One region of the Clavibacter zhangzhiyongii genome, then DNA from elsewhere that is predicted to be linked to it. Evidence: predicted binding sites of a transcription regulator. Region 1 holds the regulator's gene; the other holds the start of a gene.
What was found. The regulator HspR, encoded in region 1, represses chaperone genes until heat shock. The targets are predictions, from matches to a motif close to AAGTTGAGTCNNNNNGACTCAACTT.

Region 1 (9,761 bases):
CGCCCTGCGGAGTGGTCGCGGAGTCGGGCAGCGGATCCGGCACGGCCTGCACGGTCGCCGTCGCGGTGGCCTGCACCGGCCCGGTCGGCGCGGTCGCCGTGGCCGTCGCGGTGTTGACGATGGATCCCGCCTGCACGTCGGCCGCCGTGGCCGTGTACGTGGCGGTCGCCGTGACGACCTGGCCGGGCGCGAGGGTCCCCGCGGTGCCGGGCCAGGTGTACGCCAGGGCGGAGACGCCGGTGCGCGGATCCGCGATGGCGACGTTCGTCAGCGTGGTGGAACCGGTGTTCCGCAGCCGGAACGCGTAGGTCACCACGCCGCCTGCGGCCGGCACGTTCTGCGTCGACGCCGTCTTCTGGAGGTCCATGGTCGCGGTGCGGGTGAGCGGCACCGTGGCGCTGGCCGTCGACTGCACCGCGACGCCGCCCGCGCTGGCGCCGCGCGCGGTGGCCGTGTTCGCGACCTGCCCGGCGTCGACGTCGGCCTGCCGCACGGTGTAGCCCGCGGTCGCCGTGACGGACTGGCCGACGGCGAGGGTCCCCGCGGTGCCGGGCCAGGCGTACGTCACGCTCGAGAGCCCGGGCAGCGGATCCGTGAGCGCCACCCCGGTGAGCGGCACGGAGCCGCTGTTGCGGAGGACGAAGGAGTACGCGACGGTCGCGCCCGGCCCGCTGCCCGTGAGCGTCGCGGTCTTGGTGAGCGCGATCGCCGCGGCGCCGGCGACGGGCGTGCTGGTGCTCGAGGTCGCCGTCGGCGCGGCCTGCCCGGCGAAGGTGCGCCCGGAGACGGTGGCGGTGTTGACGATCGGCGTCGCGGCGTCCACGTCGGCCTGGGTCACGACGTACGCGGTCGACGTGAAGGCCTGCGTGGCGCCCGGCGCGAGGGTGACGCTGGCCGGGCTGATGCCCGTGACGCGCGGATCGGCCACCGCCACCTGGTACAGCGACACGTTCCCGGAGTTCCGCGCCTGGAACGCGTACGCGATCCGCTCGCCGACGTCCGCCCGCCCGTTGCCGTTCGCGTCGGCGAGCGTGCCCGTCTTGGTGAGCGTCAGCCCCGGGGCGGGCGCGACGATCGGCACGGTCACGGAGCTCGTGTTGCTCGTGACGCCGAAGAGCAGCGTGTTGACGCCGCGCGCGCTCGCGGTGTTGACGAGGGTGCCGGACATCGCCTCCGCCGGCGTCACGACGTGACCGCCCACGCAGGTCGTCGAGGCCCCGATGAGGAGCAGGCCCAGCCCCAGCAGCATCCCGGGGCACGTGACGGACGGCACCAGGGGATCGGTCACCGTCAGGTTCGAGAGGACGACCCCGCCCGTGTTGCTGAGCACGAACTGGTACGGGACCGTCTGCCCCTCGGCGTACGCCGCCGGCTGCGGGTTCGTGCGGTCCACCTGCTTCACGAGGTTGAGCGGGCTGAGGTCATCGATGCTCGAGACGCTCACCTCGCGGATCAGGTGCGTGTCGGTGAACGAGCCCGTGGAGGCGAGGTAGCCGAGCTTGTAGGAGGAGGGGGCGGCCGTGGTCATCGTGTACTGCAGCACCCGCGTGAGCGAGGCGGCCGACGCCCCCGCGGTGGCGCCCGCGTAGACCGTGACGACCGGGAAGCGCGCGGGCGAGACGGTGATCCGGATCCTGCGCCCGAGGTCGGCGGTGGGCGTGCTCAGCGTCGTGGTCGCGCGGAGCGACGTCGACGGCCGTGCGCCGGCGAGGTAGCAGTACCCGCTCGTGCCCGTGCCGGGGCCGCGCAGCGCGATGGTGTCGGGGCTGGCGAGGACGCCGGCGGTGACGCAGCCGGTGCCGCGGCCCTCGGTGCCGCTGGAGAAGTTGCCGTACGCGTCGAGGCCGACGCCGAGGTAGCCGCCGGCCACGCCCGGGACGTTCGTGGTCTGGGCGTAGCCGAGGGATCCGCCGGCGGCGCCCGCCGAGGTGAGCGGCACGGATCCGTCCGTGAGGAAGAAGCCGATGCCGTCCGCGCCACCCGAGGAGGTGCCGTACTGGTACTGGTCGAACGTGATGTCGAGGCCGCCGCTCGCGGGGATGGCCGAGTCGTAGACCACGCCGCCCACGGCGCTCGGGCGGTTGTCGGTGAGCTGCAGGGCGCCCGGGTTCGCGCTGGCGGGAGGCGCCTGGGTGCGGCTGCCGCACACGCCCAGCGTCGAGCTGCCGCTGGCCGGGGCGGAGGTCGCGCGGGTCAGGCAGGCGCTGCCGAGCGGCTTCCACGCGGGATCGGTGACGCTCGCGCCGGCGAACGACTCGCGGATCAGCTGCGACGCGGCCGTGGCGGTCTGCGCCGGCAGGCTCACGAGGAGGGCGGCGCCCACGGCGGCCGCCACGAGCGCGGCGACGCGGCGGAGCACCGGGCGCGATCGCGGTCCGCGGACGGTGCGGGACGGCTCGGCGGCATGGCGCGCACGCGCTCGATCCACCTCGACCACCCCCTGGACGTCGCCCTCCCGGAGGAGCGGCGCGAGGCCCCCCGGCCTCGCCTCGGCAACGGTAGATCGGCCGATCACCAGGGGAAAAGGGACCCAGTGGCGATCTAGGTGAACCAGTAGCCCCCGTTCCGGGACCCAGGCCCCCCGACCGAGGCGCACCCAGCGGCGCATCCCGGTGGATCCTGTGAGTTGAGCCGACATCGCTCAACTCCTGCTCCCGCGACTTGACGCTCCGCGGCGCGCGAGTAGAGTTGAGTCATCGCGGCTCAAGTAGCACGCCGCTGACGAAGCGGCACCGCGAGCGAGACTCCGCGGGACACCCGCGTCACCCACGAAGCGACCCCGTGATCCGGGGCCTGCGGCAACAGAAGGAGAACACCCCATGGCTCGTGCAGTAGGAATCGACCTGGGTACCACCAACTCGGTGGTCTCGGTCCTGGAGGGCGGGGAGCCCACCGTCATCGCCAACGCCGAGGGCGCGCGCACCACGCCGTCCGTCGTCGCGTTCACCAAGGACGGCGAGGTGCTGGTCGGCGAGACCGCCAAGCGCCAGAACGTCACCAACGTCGACCGCACCATCTCGTCGGTCAAGCGCCACATGGGCACCGACTGGACCGTCGGCATCGACGCCAAGAAGTACACGTCGCAGGAGCTGTCGGCCCGCATCCTCGGCAAGCTCAAGCGCGACGCCGAGCAGTACCTGGGCGACACGGTGACCGACGCGGTCATCACCGTCCCCGCGTACTTCAACGACGCCGAGCGCCAGGCCACGAAGGAGGCCGGCGAGATCGCGGGCCTCAACGTGCTGCGCATCATCAACGAGCCCACCGCGGCGGCGCTCGCCTACGGCCTCGACCGGGGCAAGGAGGACGAGCTCATCCTCGTCTTCGACCTCGGCGGCGGCACGTTCGACGTCTCCCTCCTCGAGGTGGGCAAGGACGACGACTTCAGCACCATCCAGGTCCGCTCCACCGCGGGCGACAACCGCCTCGGCGGCGACGACTGGGACCAGCGCATCGTCGACCACCTCGTCAAGCGCTTCAAGGAGTCGACGGGCGTCGACGTCTCGAACGACAAGATCGCCAAGCAGCGCCTCAAGGAGGCCGCGGAGCAGGCGAAGAAGGAGCTCAGCTCCTCCACCAGCACGAGCATCCAGCTGCCCTACCTCTCCCTCACGGAGAACGGCCCGGCCAACCTCGACGAGACGCTGACCCGCGCCAAGTTCGAGGAGCTCACGAACGACCTGCTCGAGCGCACCCGCAAGCCCTTCGAGGACGTCATCCGCGAGGCCGGCGTCTCGGTCGGCGACGTGGCCCACGTGGTCCTCGTCGGCGGATCCACCCGCATGCCCGCCGTCGTCGAGCTCGTCAAGAAGCTCACGGGCGGCAAGGAGCCCAACAAGGGCGTCAACCCGGACGAGGTCGTCGCCGTCGGCGCCGCGCTCCAGGCCGGCGTGCTGAAGGGCGAGCGCAAGGACGTCCTGCTCATCGACGTCACCCCCCTGAGCCTCGGCATCGAGACCAAGGGCGGCATCATGACCAAGCTCATCGAGCGCAACACGGCCATCCCGACCAAGCGCAGCGAGACCTTCACCACGGCCGACGACAACCAGCCGTCCGTGGCGATCCAGGTCTTCCAGGGCGAGCGCGAGTTCACCCGCGACAACAAGAACCTCGGCACCTTCGAGCTCACCGGCATCGCGCCGGCGCCCCGCGGGATCCCGCAGGTCGAGGTCACCTTCGACATCGACGCCAACGGCATCGTGCACGTGTCCGCCAAGGACAAGGGCACCGGCAAGGAGCAGTCGATGACCATCACGGGCGGATCCTCGCTCGGCAAGGAGGACATCGAGCGCATGGTCCGCGAGGCCGAGGAGCACGCGGCGGAGGACAAGACGCGCCGCGAGCAGGCCGAGGTCCGCAACAACGCGGAGCAGCTCGCCTACTCGATCGACAAGCTCATCAAGGAGAACGACGACAAGCTCCCCGAGGACGTCAAGTCCGAGGTCCAGGGCGACGTCGACGGCCTGAAGAGCGCCCTCGCCGGAGACGACGAGACCGCCGTGAAGACCGCGTTCGACAAGCTCTCCGCCAGCCAGACCAAGCTCGGCGAGGCCATCTACGCGCAGGGCCAGCAGGAGCAGGCCGCCGGTGAGGCGTCCGAGGGCGCGCCCGAGGCGAAGAAGGACGACGAGGACATCGTCGACGCCGAGGTCGTGGACGAGGACGAGCAGGACAAGAAGACCGACCGATGACCGAGGACACCGCGAACGGCGAGGGCCGCGTGCCCGAGGACGAGGGAGCCGAGCAGTCGGCCTCCTCGGCCCCGGCCGGGCCTGACGCCACGGCGGACGCCGCGGCCGACGCGGCCTCGGTCCCGGGCGAGGACGGCGCGTTCGTCGAGGCCGAGGGCCCCGACGTCGAGACGACCGACCCCATGGACGAGGAGCTGCAGGACCTCATCGAGAAGACCCGGAACGAGCCCGTCGAGGGCGACTCCGAGCACCTCGCGGACCTGAAGCGCGTCACCGCCGAGTACGCCAACTACCGCAAGCGCACCGAGGCCAACCGCGAGATCGAGCGCCAGCGCGCGGTCGGCGACGTGGTCAAGGGCATCCTCCCGGTGCTCGACGACCTCGATCGCGCCGAGAAGCACGGCGACCTCGCGGAGGGCGGACCGCTCACCGCGATCGTCGCCAAGCTGCGGACCAACGTGGAGCGCATCGGGCTGGTCAAGGTGGGCGCCGTCGGCGACGCCTTCGACCCGCAGGTGCACGAGGCGATCTTCCAGAAGCCGAACCCCGAGGTCCAGGTGGACACCGTCGCGGACGTCGTCGAGAGTGGCTACTACATCGGCGAGACGCTGCTGCGGGCCGCGAAGGTCGTCGTCGACAAGCCGGAGTAGCGCCATCATCCGCAGCATCGATCCGGCTGCACCCACCCCGGTCCGGGCGTCCGCACGCGCGGGCGCCCGGACCGGGTCGTGCGGCCCCCACCACGAGAAGAAGAAGGGAGGCGTCTGATGGCCAGCCAGGACTGGTTCGACAAGGACTTCTACAAGGTCCTCGGAGTGTCCAAGGACGTCTCGGAGGCCGACCTCAAGAAGGCCTACCGCAAGCTCGCGCGGCAGTACCACCCGGACAGCAACCCGGATCCGTCGGCCGAGGCGCGCTTCAAGGAGATCAGCGAGGCCAACGCCGTGCTGTCCGACAAGGAGCAGCGCCGCGAGTACGACCAGGTGCGCGCGATGGGATCCGGCGCCCGCTTCAGCGCGCCCGGCGCCGGCGCCCAGGGCGGCGGCTTCGAGGACGTCTTCGGCGGCATGTTCGGCCAGCAGGCCGGCGGCCGCGGGCGGCGCGCCGGGTTCGGATCCGGCCAGCCGCAGTACAGCCAGGGCGGGTTCGAGGACATCCTCGGCGGCATGTTCGGCAACGGCGGCTTCGGCCAGTCGACCGGCGGCTACCGCGGGTACGGGGCGCCCACCAAGGGCCGCGACGTGACGGCGTCGACCACGATCGACTTCCTCACCGCGGTGCAGGGCGACGTCGTGCGCCTGCAGGACTCCGACGGCCGCCCCCTCACGGTGCGCGTGCCGGCCGGCGTCTCCGACGGGCAGAAGATCCGCCTCGCCGGCAAGGGCGAGCCCTCGGGGGACGGCGGCGCGTCGGGGGACATCATCCTCACCGTGCACGTGCGTCCGCACCCCGTGTTCGAGCGCGACGGGCTGAACCTCCGGGTCAACGTGCCCGTGACGTTCCCCGAGGCCGCGCTCGGCGCGACCATCGAGGTGCCGACGCTCGGCGGCGATCCGGTGCGGCTGAAGGTCGCGCCCGGCACGTCGAGCGGCAAGGTGCTCCGCGTCAAGGGCCGCGGCGTCACGACCCCGAAGGGCACGGGCGACCTGCTCGCGCGCATCGAGGTCGCGGTGCCGTCGCGCCTCACGGACGCGCAGCGCGTGGCGCTCGACGCCTTCGCCAGCTCGGGCCCCGCCGAGGACCCGCGCGCGGAGCTCATCGAGCGAGCCCGGGGCTGACGTGGATCCCCGCGACGCGATGGACGAGGACGCCCCCGTCTTCGTGATCTCCGTGGCGGCGGAGCTCTCGGGCATGCACCCGCAGACGCTCCGGCAGTACGACCGCCTCGGGCTCGTGTCGCCCACCCGCACGGCCGGGCGCTCCCGCCGCTACTCGATGCGCGACATCGTGCAGCTGCGGGAGGTCGCCCGGCTGGGCGCGGAGGGCGTGAGCCTGGAGGGGATCGCGCGGATCCTCGAGCTCGAGAACCAGGTGTCGGAGCTCCGCGGCCGCGTCCGCCAGCTCGAGTCGGCCCTCGCCGACGAGCTGCTCTCCCGGCCCGGCCGCCGCGTCTTCGCGGCCCGCGGCGACGGCGACGTGGTGTCGCTGCGCGCGGGCGTGCGGCCCTCGCGGCAGACCGAGGTCGTGCTCTACCGCGCGGCGCTCACGCGGCACGCGCCGGATCCGGGCGAGGACGCCGACGCGCATGCGGGCACCGATCCCGACGGGCGCGGCCCGCGGTGAGCGACCCCGCCGCATCCGCCGCATCCGCCGCCGACGACCTCCTCGACCTGGGCGCGCTCCGGCGCCGGCCCGACGTCGAGGCCGACAACCTGTTCGCGGCCGACGCCGCCGACCGCCTGCTCCTCGACGAGCTCGTCGCGCTGCTCGCGACCGCCGCCGACGCCGGACGCCCCGTGCAGGCCGCGGAGCTCGTCGTGGTCGGCGACGCCTACGGCGCCCTCGCGCTGGGAGCCGCCGCCGCGCTCCGCCGAGCCGGGGCCGGGGCCGCGGATCCGATCCGCCTCCGCGTGCACCAGGACGCGCTGACCTCCGAGACCGCCCTCGACCTCAACGCGGTGCTCATCGGCGAGACCGCCGGGATCGCGCACCACGGGCTCGACGACGCGCTCGCCGCGGGCGCTCGCGTGGTGCTCGCCCGCCTGCCGCGCAGCCTCGACGCGCTCGACGAGTGGGCCGGCGTGGTCGCGCGCGCCGCGGCCGACGACGTGACCGTGCTCGCCGGCGGCCGCGTCAAGCACATGACGCCCGCGATGACGGACGTGCTCCGCCGCCGCTTCGGCGACGTGCACGCGACCCTCGCGCGGCAGAAGTCGCGCGTGCTCGTGGCGCGCCGGCCCCTGCGCGACGCCGCGGTCGACGCGTACCCCCGCCGCGAGTCGCACCCCGACCTCGGCCTCGAGGTGCGCGCGCACGGCGCCGCCTTCGCGGGATCCAAGGTCGACATCGGTACGCGCTTCCTGCTCTCCTTCCTGCCCGACCTGCCGGCCGACGCCCGCGTCGCGGTCGACCTCGGCTGCGGCACGGGCGTCATCGCGTCGGCCGTCGCGCTCGCCCGGCCGGACCTCCGCGTCATCGCGACCGACCAGTCCTGGGCGGCCGTCGACTCGGCGCGCGCGACCGTCGCGGCCAACGGGCTCGGGGAGCGGGTGACCGTGGTGCGCGACGACGCCGGGTCCACCGTGCCCGACGGATCCGCCGACCTCGTGCTCCTCAACCCGCCGTTCCACACGGGCGCGACCGTGCACGCAGGCCTCGCGCCGCGCCTGTTCGCCGCCGCGGCGCGCATGCTCCGCCCGGGCGGCGAGCTCTGGACCGTCTACAACAGCCCGCTCGGCTACCGCCCGCAGCTGACCCGGATCGTGGGCCCGACGCGCGAGGCGGGACGGAACGCGAAGTTCACGGTCGCCGTCTCGACGCGGGCGGATCCCCGGGCCTAGCCTCGGGCCACCGCCGGCGACCCGCGCCGCCCGCTCACCGAGGAGCCGCCATGCCGACCTTCCGCACCCGCGTCCTGCAGGCCCGCGTCAACGCCACCGGGCTGCCGGTGCCCGCCGAGGCGCTCGACGAGCTGGGCGCCGGGAAGCGGCCGGCCGTGGTCGTCACGGTCGCGGGGTACTCGTACCGCACGACCGTCGGCACCATGGGCGGGCAGCACCTGCTCCCCTTGAGCGCCGCGCATCGCGCCGCCTCCGGGATCGCCGCCGACGACGAGGTCGAGGTCACGATCGAGCTCGACGCCGCTCCGCGCGAGGCCGTGGTGCCGGAGGAGGTCGCCCAGGCGTTCGCCGCGGAGCCCGCCCTGGCCGAGGCGTTCGCCGCCCTGTCGTCGAGCCGGCAGCGCGCGCTCGTGGATCCGATCGGCGAGGCGAGGACGGACGGGACGCGCGCCCGCCGGGTGGAGAAGGTGCTGGCGGCGCTGCGCGGGTGAGGCGCCGCGGGATCCCGACGGGCCGTCAGGACGCCGCGCCTCCGGACGCCGGCGGATCCAGCACCAGCAGCTCGCCGATCTCGCACTCGAGGGCGCGGCAGACCGCGACGAGCGTGGAGTAGCGGATCGCCCGGGCGCGGTCGTTCTTCAGCACCGACAGGTTCACCTGGCTGACGCCCACGATCGCGCTCAGCCGCGTGAGCGTCATGCCGCGGGCGGCGAGCAGCTCGTCGAGCCGGCAGTGGACCCCGGTGGGGCCGTCGTCGTCGCCCGCCATCAGACGAGGCCGCGGGTGTCGCGCTGCAGGCGCTCGCCGTGCTCGACCACGAGGCCCACGATCATCAGGGCGAAGCCGAGCGCGATGGTCGACGCGTCGACCTCCGCCGCCACGGGCCAGAACCCGTCGAGCCCCGCGGTGGGGTCGTTGAGCGCCTCGCCGACCATCCACGCCACGCCCGTGCGGACGCCGAGCGACAGCAGCGCGGCGATCATCACGATGCCGCCCGCGACCGTCACCACGAGGCTGAGGCGGCGGGCGAGCGGATCCGGCCGGAGCAGCCGCCGCGCGAGGAGCGCGACCGTGCCCGCCAGCGCGATGCCGACCGCGGCGTCGAGCGCGATGCGGACCACGTGCATGGCGACGATGCCGCCCGGCAGGTCGCCGACCGCGACGTCGGCCGTGCGGTAGGCGCCCGAGCGGAGGTCGGCGGGACCGGCGTCGGCGCCGGCGGGCAGGGACCCGCGCATCTCCAGCGACGTGCGCACGACGCCCGTGCGGACGGTCTCGACGGCGCTGAGGGCGGCCGCGGCGGCGACCAGGAGCGCGACGACCACGGCGAGGACGAGGGCCGCGCGGAGGATCCCGCGGGTGATGCGCGCGGAGCCGCCGGTGCCGACGAGGGGGGAGGTGGTCATGGGAGTCCTATCGACAGTCGTTGCAACGAATGTCGATAGGGTCGCACGCGGCCGGGGCCCGTGTCGAGGCCCCGCGGATCACGCCGGATGCGTGCGGAACCACTCCAGGAGCCAGCGGGCGCGCGACGGCGCGTCCGGGCGGGCCGCCGCGGAGGCCGGGCGGT
Region 2 (9,761 bases), 960 kb from region 1:
GTCCTCCTCGGCGGCCTCGTCGCGCTCGGCGATCGAGTCGGCGTCGAGGGGCGCGGGTGCGGCGAGCGGGTGCCGCGGGGCGTCGGAGCGGTCGGGATCCGTCACGTCAGCGGCCCTCGGGGTCGACGTGCCCGGCGGCATCGTCGGCCGGCGCCGACATGTGCGAGTCGGCCGCGGTCACGGATCGGTTGTCGGGCACCTCCGGGTACTCGGCGCTCGCGGGATCCGCGTCCTCCGCCTCGAGGGTGTCCTCCTCCGCGTGCCCGTAGGTCGTGCCGTCGGGGTCGCGGACGGCGTCGCCGACGCCCGCGGGCGCGTCGTCGCCGGCGGGGGAGACCACGTCGTCGACGGTCACCAGCCCGTCGGGGTCGCCGGGGCCGCGTCCGGTGCGGATGCCGTCTGCCTGGTCGTCTCGGTCGCTCATGCCCCCACCCTACGAGCGCCCCCGCGGCGCGACCCGCGGGACGGCGCCCCCGAATCGGGGTCGCGGCAGCGCCTCGCGGAGGGTCCCCGCGAGTCGTCGTCGGCCGGGTTGCGCTCCCGTCCGAGCGCCCCCATATTAGGTGAGGCTTGCCTAACCAAACCGATGCTCGTGACCCGGACACGGCTCCCCATCGAACCGACGAAGGAACCATGACCCTCTCCCCGCACGTCTCCCTCCCGTCCGACCCCACCCTCGTCGGCGCCCGCGCCGACCCGCTCGCGGTGGGCACGGATCCCGCCGCCGAGCTGTTCTCCGACCGCTCGCTCCCGGGCTGGGACGCCGCCCTCCGCGCCGCCGCCGCGCGGGTGCGCGCCGCCGCCGGCCGTGCCGACGGGCCCTTCACCGGGATCACGCCGGACCGCCTCCGCGGCTCCTTCGCCGGGCTCGACCTCGACCGCCCGCTGGGCGGCCTCGACGCCGCCCTCGCCGAGCTCGACGACCTGTACCTCCGCGACGCCGTCTGGTTCCACGACCCGTCGTACGTCGCGCACCTCAACTGCCCGATCCTCATCCCGGCGCTCGCGGGCGAGCTCATCCTCTCCAGCGTCAACACGTCGATGGACACCTGGGACCAGAGCGCGGGCGCGACCCTCATCGAGCGCGCGCTCGTCGACTGGACCGCGGGTCGGATCGGGCTGGGCGACGACGCGGACGGCGTCTTCACGAGCGGCGGCAGCCAGTCGAACCTGGAGGCGCTGCTGCTCGCCCGCGACGAGGCGCTCGCCGTGCACGGGCTGGACCGCACGCACCTGCCGCGGCTGCGGATCCTCGTGAGCGAGGTCGGGCACTTCAGCGTCGAGAAGAGCGCCCGGATCCTCGGCCTCGCCCCCGACGCGGTGGTGCGCGTGCCCGCCGACGACGCCATGCGGATGCGCGTCGACGCCCTCGAGCAGGAGCTCGCGCGCTGCTACGCGGCGGGCCTCCTCCCCATCGCCGTGGTCGCGACCGCGGGCACCACCGACTTCGGCAGCGTCGACCCGCTGCCCGCGATCGGGAACGTGTGCCGGCGCGAGGGGATCTGGCTGCACGTCGACGCGGCGTACGGCGGCGGCCTCCTCGCGTCGCTCCGGCACCGCGACCTGCTGACGGGCATCGACCGCGCCGACTCGGTGACCGTCGACTACCACAAGACCTTCTTCCAGCCGGTGAGCTCGAGCGCGCTGATCGTGCGCGACGGCCGCACCCTCCGGCACGCGACCCTGCACGCCGACTACCTGAACCCCGCCGACCGGGCGCACGAGGAGATCCCGAACCAGGTCGACAAGTCGCTGCAGACCACACGGCGCTTCGACGCGCTCAAGCTGTGGCTCACGCTGCGGACGGTGGGCGCCGACGGGGTGGGGCGGATGCTCGACGATGTGATCGCGCTGGCCGACCGCACGTGGAGCGCGATGCGGCGGGACGCGGCGCTCGAGGTGGTGGTGCGGCCGGAGATCAGCGCGCTCGTCTTCCGGTACGTGCCGGCGGGGGAGCGCGACGGATCCGCGGGGCCCGGCGCGGCGGCCCGCTCGGGCGCCGTGAACCGCGGGATCCGCCAGGCGATCCAGGACTCGGGCCGCGCCATGGTCGCCGCCACGCGCGTCGGCGGGCGCGCGCACCTGAAGCTCACGCTGCTGAACCCGGCGACGACCGACGCGCACATCGCCGAGGTGCTGCGGATGGTGGTCGCGGCGGGGGACGCGATCGACGCCGGGCTGGGCGACGCCGGCGCCGACGCCGCCGGCCTCGCGGTCGACGCCGTCGCGGAGGCGGGCCGATGAGCGCCGCACCCGACCGGATCCGCGACGTCGTCGCCGTGGGCCTCGGCCCCGCGAACCTGGGGCTCGCGTGCCTCGCGGACCCGCTCGACCTCGACCTCGCGGTGCTCGAGCGGAAGCCCCGCTTCGACTGGCACCCCGGCATGATGCTGCCCACCGCGCACCTGCAGACGCCGTTCCTCGCCGACCTCGTGACGCTCGCGGATCCCACCTCGCGCTTCTCGTTCCTCGCGTACCTCAAGGACACCGGGCGGCTCTACTCCTTCTACATCCGCGAGGACTTCTTCGTGCTGCGCAGCGAGTACGTCGCGTACTGCCGGTGGGCGGCCGAGCGCGCGCGGGGGATCGAGCTCGACCGCGACGTGCGGGCCATCCGGTTCGACGAGGCCGACGGCGCGTACGTCGTCGAGTCGGTCGACGCCGCGGGCGGCCGGCACGTGCACCGGGGCCGGAACCTCGTCGTCGGCGTGGGCACGCCGCCGTGGCTGCCCGAGGCCGTGCGCGACCTGCCGGGGGTCGTGCACAGCTCCGGCTACCTCGGCGCCAAGGACGCGCTGCAGGAGCGGGACGCGATCACGGTCGTCGGCAGCGGGCAGAGCGCGGCGGAGATCTACCGCGACCTGCTCGAGGACGTGGACGCGCGCGGCTACCGGCTCGACTGGATCACGCGGTCGCCCAGGTTCTTCCCGCTCGAGTACACGCGCCTCACGCTGGAGATGACGAGCCCCGAGTACAGCGACCACTTCTTCGGCCTGCCCGCCGACGCGCGCGACGTGCTGCTGCGCGAGCAGCGGAACCTCTACAAGGGGATCGACTCGGAGCTCATCGACGACGTGTTCGCGACGCTCTACCGGAAGCGGCTGGCCTTCGACGCGCTCCGGGCGGAGGGGCGGCTTGCGCCCGGGGGCGACGCGGGATCCGGCGTGCCGACGCGGCTCCTCACCAACGCCGAGGTCGTGTCGTCGCACGCGACCCCCGACGGCGGCGCGGTGCTCGGGCTGCGGCACGCGGAGACGGGTGCGGAGCGGGAGTGGCCCACGGGCGCGGTGATCATGGCGAGCGGGTACGACGCGCAGGCCCCCGGGATCCTCGACGGGCTCGGCGACCGCGTGCACCGCGACGCGCGGGGTCGGCTCGACGTGGCGCGCGAGCACACGGTCGACGACGCCGGGACGCTCTTCGTGCAGAACGCCGAGGTGCACACGCACGGCTTCGTCGCGCCCGACCTCGGCATGACCGCGCATCGCAACTCGCGGATCCTCCGCGCGATCACGGGGCGGGAGCCGTACCCGGTGGAGGCGCGGATCGCGTTCCAGGAGTTCGGGCTGCCGGACGACGTGCCCGCCGCCGGATCCGGGGTGCTCGCGTGAGCGCGCCCGCGCCGGCCGATGCCGTGGTCGCGCCCCGCTACCCGCTCGCGATGCGCCCGCTCGACCCCGACGGCGACGCGGCGCTCGTGCACGCCTGGGTCGCCGCGCCGCGCGCCCGCTTCTGGCAGATGGAGCACGCGACCCTCGACGACGTGCGCGCCGAGTACGCGGGCCTCGCCGCGGATCCCTCCCGCGCGGCGTGGATCGGCCTGCACGACGGCGCCCCCGCGTTCCTCGTCGAGGCCTACGACCCGGCCGACGATCCCGTCGGCGCGCACCTCGACCCGCTCCCCGGCGACCGTGGCATGCACCTGCTCGTCGCCCCGCCGGCCGGCGACCCGCTGCCCGGGTTCACGACGGCGGTCATGCGGCACGTCGTCGCGCACCTGCTGCGTGATCCCGGCGTGCGTCGCCTGGTCGTCGAGCCGGACGTCCGCAACGCGGCGATCCAGCGCCTCAACGCGCGCCTCGGCTTCCGTCCGCTCCGCGTCGTCGACCTCGGCACCAAGCAGGCGCTCCTCAGCGTCGTCGACCGCGACGACGCCCTCCTCCCGCACACCCCTCCGACGGACGGACATCCGATGACCCTGACCCACGACCCCGCGACCGACCACGACCGCGACCGCGATCGTCTCGCCGACCGGCTCCGCCCCGCCGGCGCCGAGCACGCCACGGCCGCCACGCCCGCGGTCGCCGCATCCGCCGCCGCCGAGCCCGACCCCCGGGTCCACCGTGCCGACCACCTCCGGCCCGACGCCTGGGCCGCCGCCACCCGCCACCTCGTGCGGAAGGCGCTCGCCGAGTTCGCGCACGAGCTGCTCATCGAGCCCGAGCGCGTGGATCCGCCGCGGGCGCCCGGCGAGCCCCGGATCCCGCACGACCCGCGGAGCTGGGCCCGGTTCCGCGTCGCCAGCGCCGACGGCCGGAGTGCGTACGCCTACCGCGCCCGCATCCTCGAGCTCGACCACTGGGACGTCGACGAGGCGAGCATCCGCCGCACGGTCGACGGGGAGCCCGCGGCGCTCGACGCCGTCGACCTCGTGCTCGACCTCCGCGACCGGCTCGGCATCACCGACGAGGTCCTGCCCGTCTACCTCGACGAGATCCAGAGCACGCTCTCCGCCGCCGCGTTCTCGCGCCTGCGCGACGTGCCCGACGCGCGCGGCCTCCTCACCGCGTCCTACGCCGAGGTGGAGTCGACGATGGACGAGGGCCACCCCTGCTTCGTCGCGACCAACGGCCGCATCGGCTTCGACCTCGACGACCACGACCGGTACGCGCCCGAGGCGGGGGAGGACGTGCGGATCCTGTGGCTCGCCGTGCACGAGCGCCTCGCGCACTTCGCCGGCGTCGAGGGCCTCGACCGGGAGGCGTTCCTCGACGCGGAGCTCGGCCTCATCGTCCGCGACCGGTTCCGCGCCCGCATGGCCGATCTCGGCGTCGACCCGGCGGATCGCGTGCTCGTGCCGGTGCACCCCTGGCAGTGGGAGAACGTCGTGACGGTGACCTTCGCCGGTCTCGTCGCCACCCGCGACATCGTGCTCCTCGGCACGGGCGACGACGAGTACGGCGCCCAGCAGTCCATCCGCACCTGGGCCAACCGCACGAGCCCGGAGCGGTGCTACGTGAAGACCTCGCTCTCGATCCTCAACATGGGGTTCACGCGCGGGCTGTCCCCGGCCTACATGGCCGTGACCCCGGCCATCAACGACTGGGTGCACGCGCTCGTCGAGGGCGACGCGGAGTTCGCGCGGCTCGGGTTCGGGATCCTCCGCGAGGTCGCGTCCGTCGGCGTCCGGGACGCCCGCGTCGACTCCGCCCTGCCGCCCGGGCACCCCCACGGGAAGATGCTGTCCGCGCTCTGGCGGGAGTCGCCCGTGCCGGGCCTCGCGGAGGGCGAGCGGCTGATGAGCATGACGAGCCTGCTCCACGTCGACGCGCAGGGGGCGAGCGTGCTGGGCGCGCTCATCGACGCGTCCGGGATCGGCGCGGCCGCGTGGATCCGCCGCTGGCTCGACGCGTACCTCGTGCCCCTCGCGCACGCGCTCCTCGCGCACGACCTCGCGTTCATGCCGCACGGCGAGAACGTGATCCTCGTCCTGCGCGACCACGTCGTCGTCCGCGTGCTGATGAAGGACATCGCCGAGGAGGTCGCCCTCTTCGACATGGAGCGCGAGCTGCCGGATGACGTGCGGCGGATCCGTCTCGACTTCCCCGAGGACGAGCGCACCCTCACGGTCTTCACCGACGTGATGGACGGCTTCCTCCGCTTCGCCGCGGCGCTCGTCGAGGACCGCGACGACCTCCGCCCCGACGGCCTGTGGCGCGTGGCGGCGGAGGCGCTCGCCGACCACGAGCGCGCCCACCCGGAGCTCGCCGAGGCCATCGCCCGCTTCGACCTGTTCACGCCGTCGTTCGACCGCTCGTGCCTCAACCGGCTGCAGCTGCGCGACAACCGGCGCATGGTCGACCTGCAGGCGCCGGTGATGCAGGTCCACGGGTCGCTGCGCAACCCGCTCGCGATCCACCGGGGTCTGCGGCCGCGCATCGGCTGACGCGACGGGCCGGCCGGGTGCGCGCCCGGACGTGCGAGGAGCCGCCGCCCGCTGGTGCGGACGACGGCTCCTCGTCGTGGCGGCGCCGCGCGGGCGCCCGGTGGATCAGCTCGCGCTCGCGCCCTGCTCCACCGTCAGCGTGCGGCCCTCCTGGCCCTGCGGCTCGTCGGACGTGACCGCGATCTTGCGCGGCTTCGCCCGCTCGCTCACCGGGATGGTGACGCTCAGCACGCCGTTGGCGTAGTGCGCCGAGATGCGCTCGGTGTCGATGCCCTGGCCGAGCGTCAGCTGGCGGAGGAACGTGCCGGCGACGCGCTCGCGCGTGAGCCAGCGGACGTTCTGATCGCCGGCGAGGGTGCGCTCGGCGCGGATGGTCAGCAGCTGGCCGTCCACGTCGATGTCGACCGAGCCCGGGTCGATGCCCGGGAGGTCGGCGGCCAGCACGTAGGTGTCGCCCTCGCGGTGCAGGTCGATGGGCATCGGCCGGTTCGCCTGGCGGGTCTCGGCCAGGGCGCCCATGGCGCGGTCCAGCTCGCGGAACGGATCGAAGGTCATGTTCATGCTCGACTCCTCTGATGATCTGTGGGGTTGAGCCCCCTCGGCTCAACTACGTCGAGATTAGCACTCGGGGCAGGCGAGTGCCAAGCCGTTCGCCGAGGGCGAATGTCGGCCTGACCACCTCTTCAAGCGCGTCGGCGGAGGTCGCGCTCCATGCGGCCGATGAGGGTCCAGACGGCGCGCGAGAGGTCCGGGTGCTCCAGCGCGATCCCGCGCAGCAGCCGGTACTCGAAGCGCGCGACGACTCCCGGCGCGGTCGACGGGTGCCGCACGCGGGCGAGCTCCTCCGCCATCCCGTCGGCCTCGAGCGCGTCCTGGCGGAGGGTCGCCACCACGTGCTCGTCCACGGTCGGCAGCTGCGGGATGACCTCCCATGGGTCGTCGCCGTTCCGGCAGCGGTGCTCGATCACGGCGTCCAGCTCGTCGCGGGCCTCCTGGCGCAGCACCTCGAGGCTGGCGGGGAAGCGGGCGTGCACGGGCGGATCCTCTCGGGCGGCGGGCCGCTCGGCGGCGGACCCCTTCACGCTACGTCATGCCCCCGGCAGCGCCGGACGGGTGGCAGGATGCCGTCGGTAGCCTGGAGGACCGCGACCCAGGAGGATCCATGTCCGACACCGCCCGCCCCGTCGCCCTCGTCACGGGGGCCACCCGCGGCATCGGCCGCGCCGTCGCCCAGGACCTCGGCCGCACCCATCGCGTCATCGTGCACGGCCGTGACCGCGACGCCGTGGACGCCCTCGCCGCCGCGCTGCCGGACGCCGTCGGCTGGGCCGCCGACCTCGCCGCGGGCGGCCTCGCCGACCTCGTGCCCGACCTCGACCGCCTCGACGTGCTCGTGCACTCGGCCGGCGTGATCGGCGGCGACGCCGTCGACCGGACGCCCGTCGAGGAGTGGCGCCGCGTGTTCGAGGTCAACGTCTTCGCGGTCGCCGATGTCACCCGCGCGCTCCTGCCCGCGCTCCGGGCAGCCGGCGGGCAGGTCGTGCTCGTCAACTCCGGATCCGGCTTCACGGCGAACCCCACGGGCGGCGTCTACGCGGGATCCAAGTTCGCCCTGCGCGCCCTCGGCGACGCCCTCCGCGAGGAGGAGCGCCCGCACGGCGTGCGCGTCTCGAGCGTGCACCCGGGCCGCGTCGCGACCGACATGCAGCGCGAGCTCCGCGCCAAGGAGGGCGGCGAGTACGACGAGACGCGGTACCTCGAGCCGGCGTCCGTCGCGCGCGCCGTGCGGCTCGTCGTCGACCAGACGCGCGACGGCACGGTCGAGTCGGTGTCGCTGCGGCCGTTCGGGGGCTGAGCCGTCGGGTCGCGGCTCAGCGCCCGCGGAACGTCGCCCGGATGTCGTCCACCAGCGGCCCCGGCTGCTCGAGCAGCGCGAAGTGCCCGCCGCGCTCGACCTCGTGGAAGAGCACGAGGTCCGCGTACCGGCGCTCCGCCCAGCGGCGCGAGCGGCGCACGTACTCGCCCGGCATGATGCTGAGGCCCGTCGGCACCGTGATCGGCTCGTCGACCGTGCCGGGCGTCGCCCAGCCGACCTGCGCCGACTCCCAGTAGAAGCGCGCCGCGGAGGCCGCCGTGCCGGGCAGCCAGTACAGCATCACGTCGTCGAGGATCTCGTCGAGCGGGAAGAGCGCCTCGGCGTCGCCGTGCTCGTCGTGGGATCCGCCGACGTCCTGGAACATGGCGTGGATCCACGCGGCGAGTCCCGCGGGGGAGTCCTGGAGCGCGTAGCCGACGGTCTGCGGCCGGGTCGACATCATCTGCGAGTAGCCGGACAGCTGCTGCCGGTAGTGCCCGGTCTCCGCCATCATCCGCCGCTCCTCGTCGGTGGCGTCGCGCATCTCGTCGTCCGTCGGCATGAAGGTCGCCATGTTGAGGTGGATCCCGCGGAGCCCGATGCCCTCCCGGGCCTCGAGCGCCGCGAGCTCGGACGTGACGGTCGCGCCGAGGTCGCCGCCCTGCGCGTACCAGGCCTCGTAGCCGAGCCGGCGCATGAGCTCGGCCCACGCGCGGGCGGTGCGGCGCGCGCCCCAGCCGGTGCCGGTCGGCTTCCCGGAGAAGCCGAAGCCGGGGAGGCTCGGGAGGACGACGTGGAAGGCGTCCTCCGCGGATCCGCCGTGCGCGACCGGATCGGTGAGGGGCCCGACCGCGTGCCGGAACTCCAGCACCGAGCCCGGCCAGCCGTGCGTGAGGATCAGCGGGCGCGCGCCCGGCTCGGGGGAGCGGACGTGCAGGAAGTGGATCCCCAGCCCGTCGATCTCGGTCGTGTGCTGCCCCCACCCGTTGAGGAGCTCCTCGGTGCGGCGCCAGTCGTATCCGTCGACCCAGCGGTCGACGAGCCGCCGCATGCGCGCGAGCTGCGGTCCCTGCGAGGTGTCGTCGACGGTCTCGGGCTCGGGCCAGCGCGTGGCGAGGAGGCGGCGGCGGAGGTCGTCGAGGTCGGCCTCGGGGACGTCGAGGCGGAAGGGGGTGATGGCGGGCATGCGCGGCTCCGATCGGGTCGTGGGGCGCAGCCGATGCCTGCGCTAAGAGATGATCTTCGCACAAGACGATAAAAGTCGGATACGATCTCGGCATGACCTCCTCCGCCGTGACCCGCGCCCACGACCGCGTCGACCCCGACGAGGACGCCTCCGGCATCGACTGGGGCTCCGGCGGCATCGAGACGCAGTTCGGCTGGTCCATCCAGGCCGTCTACCAGGGCTTCGCGCGCACCGCGCAGACCGCCGTGGCCGACGTGCCGGGCGGCCCGCGCGGGTACCAGGTGCTCGTCGCGATCACCACGGAGGAGCCGTCGTCGCAGCTCGCGCTGGCGCAGCGCCTCGGCATCGACAAGACGCAGATGACCTACGTGATCGACGCGCTCGCCGAGGGCGGGCACGTCGAGCGGCAGCCGCACCCGCGCGACCGGCGGATCCGCCAGGTCCTCCCGACCGATGCCGGGCGCGCCCTCCTGGCCACGGCCCGCGTCGCGCTCGGCGAGGTGGAGGACGCCCTGATGCGCGACCTCGCGCCCGACGAGCGCACCGCCCTCCGG

Region 2: H9X71_RS10520 (Hsp20/alpha crystallin family protein) is a predicted target of HspR. The motif match lies at 6,752-6,776, and genes of this name have one in related genera.

What each region holds. Positions count from the first base shown of each region.
Region 1 is NZ_CP061274.1:79,092-88,852, forward strand. Features, by position in the region: gene H9X71_RS00385 (DUF7507 domain-containing protein) at 1-2,359, opposite strand, end outside; gene dnaK (molecular chaperone DnaK) at 2,820-4,691, shown strand; gene H9X71_RS00395 (nucleotide exchange factor GrpE) at 4,688-5,341, shown strand; gene H9X71_RS00400 (DnaJ C-terminal domain-containing protein) at 5,459-6,469, shown strand; gene H9X71_RS00405 (heat shock protein transcriptional repressor HspR) at 6,489-6,974, shown strand; gene H9X71_RS00410 (class I SAM-dependent methyltransferase) at 6,971-8,191, shown strand; gene H9X71_RS00415 (YdeI/OmpD-associated family protein) at 8,242-8,682, shown strand; gene H9X71_RS00420 (helix-turn-helix domain-containing protein) at 8,708-8,959, opposite strand; gene H9X71_RS00425 (hypothetical protein) at 8,959-9,597, opposite strand; gene H9X71_RS00430 (BLUF domain-containing protein) at 9,676-9,761, opposite strand, start outside.
Region 2 is NZ_CP061274.1:2,213,026-2,222,786, reverse strand. Features, by position in the region: gene H9X71_RS10545 (hypothetical protein) at 1-105, opposite strand, end outside; gene H9X71_RS10540 (hypothetical protein) at 107-424, opposite strand; gene H9X71_RS10535 (pyridoxal phosphate-dependent decarboxylase family protein) at 634-2,244, shown strand; gene H9X71_RS10530 (lysine N(6)-hydroxylase/L-ornithine N(5)-oxygenase family protein) at 2,241-3,611, shown strand; gene H9X71_RS10525 (GNAT family N-acetyltransferase) at 3,608-6,166, shown strand; gene H9X71_RS10520 (Hsp20/alpha crystallin family protein) at 6,272-6,727, opposite strand; gene H9X71_RS10515 (hypothetical protein) at 6,850-7,200, opposite strand; gene H9X71_RS10510 (SDR family oxidoreductase) at 7,329-8,021, shown strand; gene H9X71_RS10505 (epoxide hydrolase family protein) at 8,038-9,207, opposite strand; gene H9X71_RS10500 (MarR family winged helix-turn-helix transcriptional regulator) at 9,300-9,761, shown strand, end outside.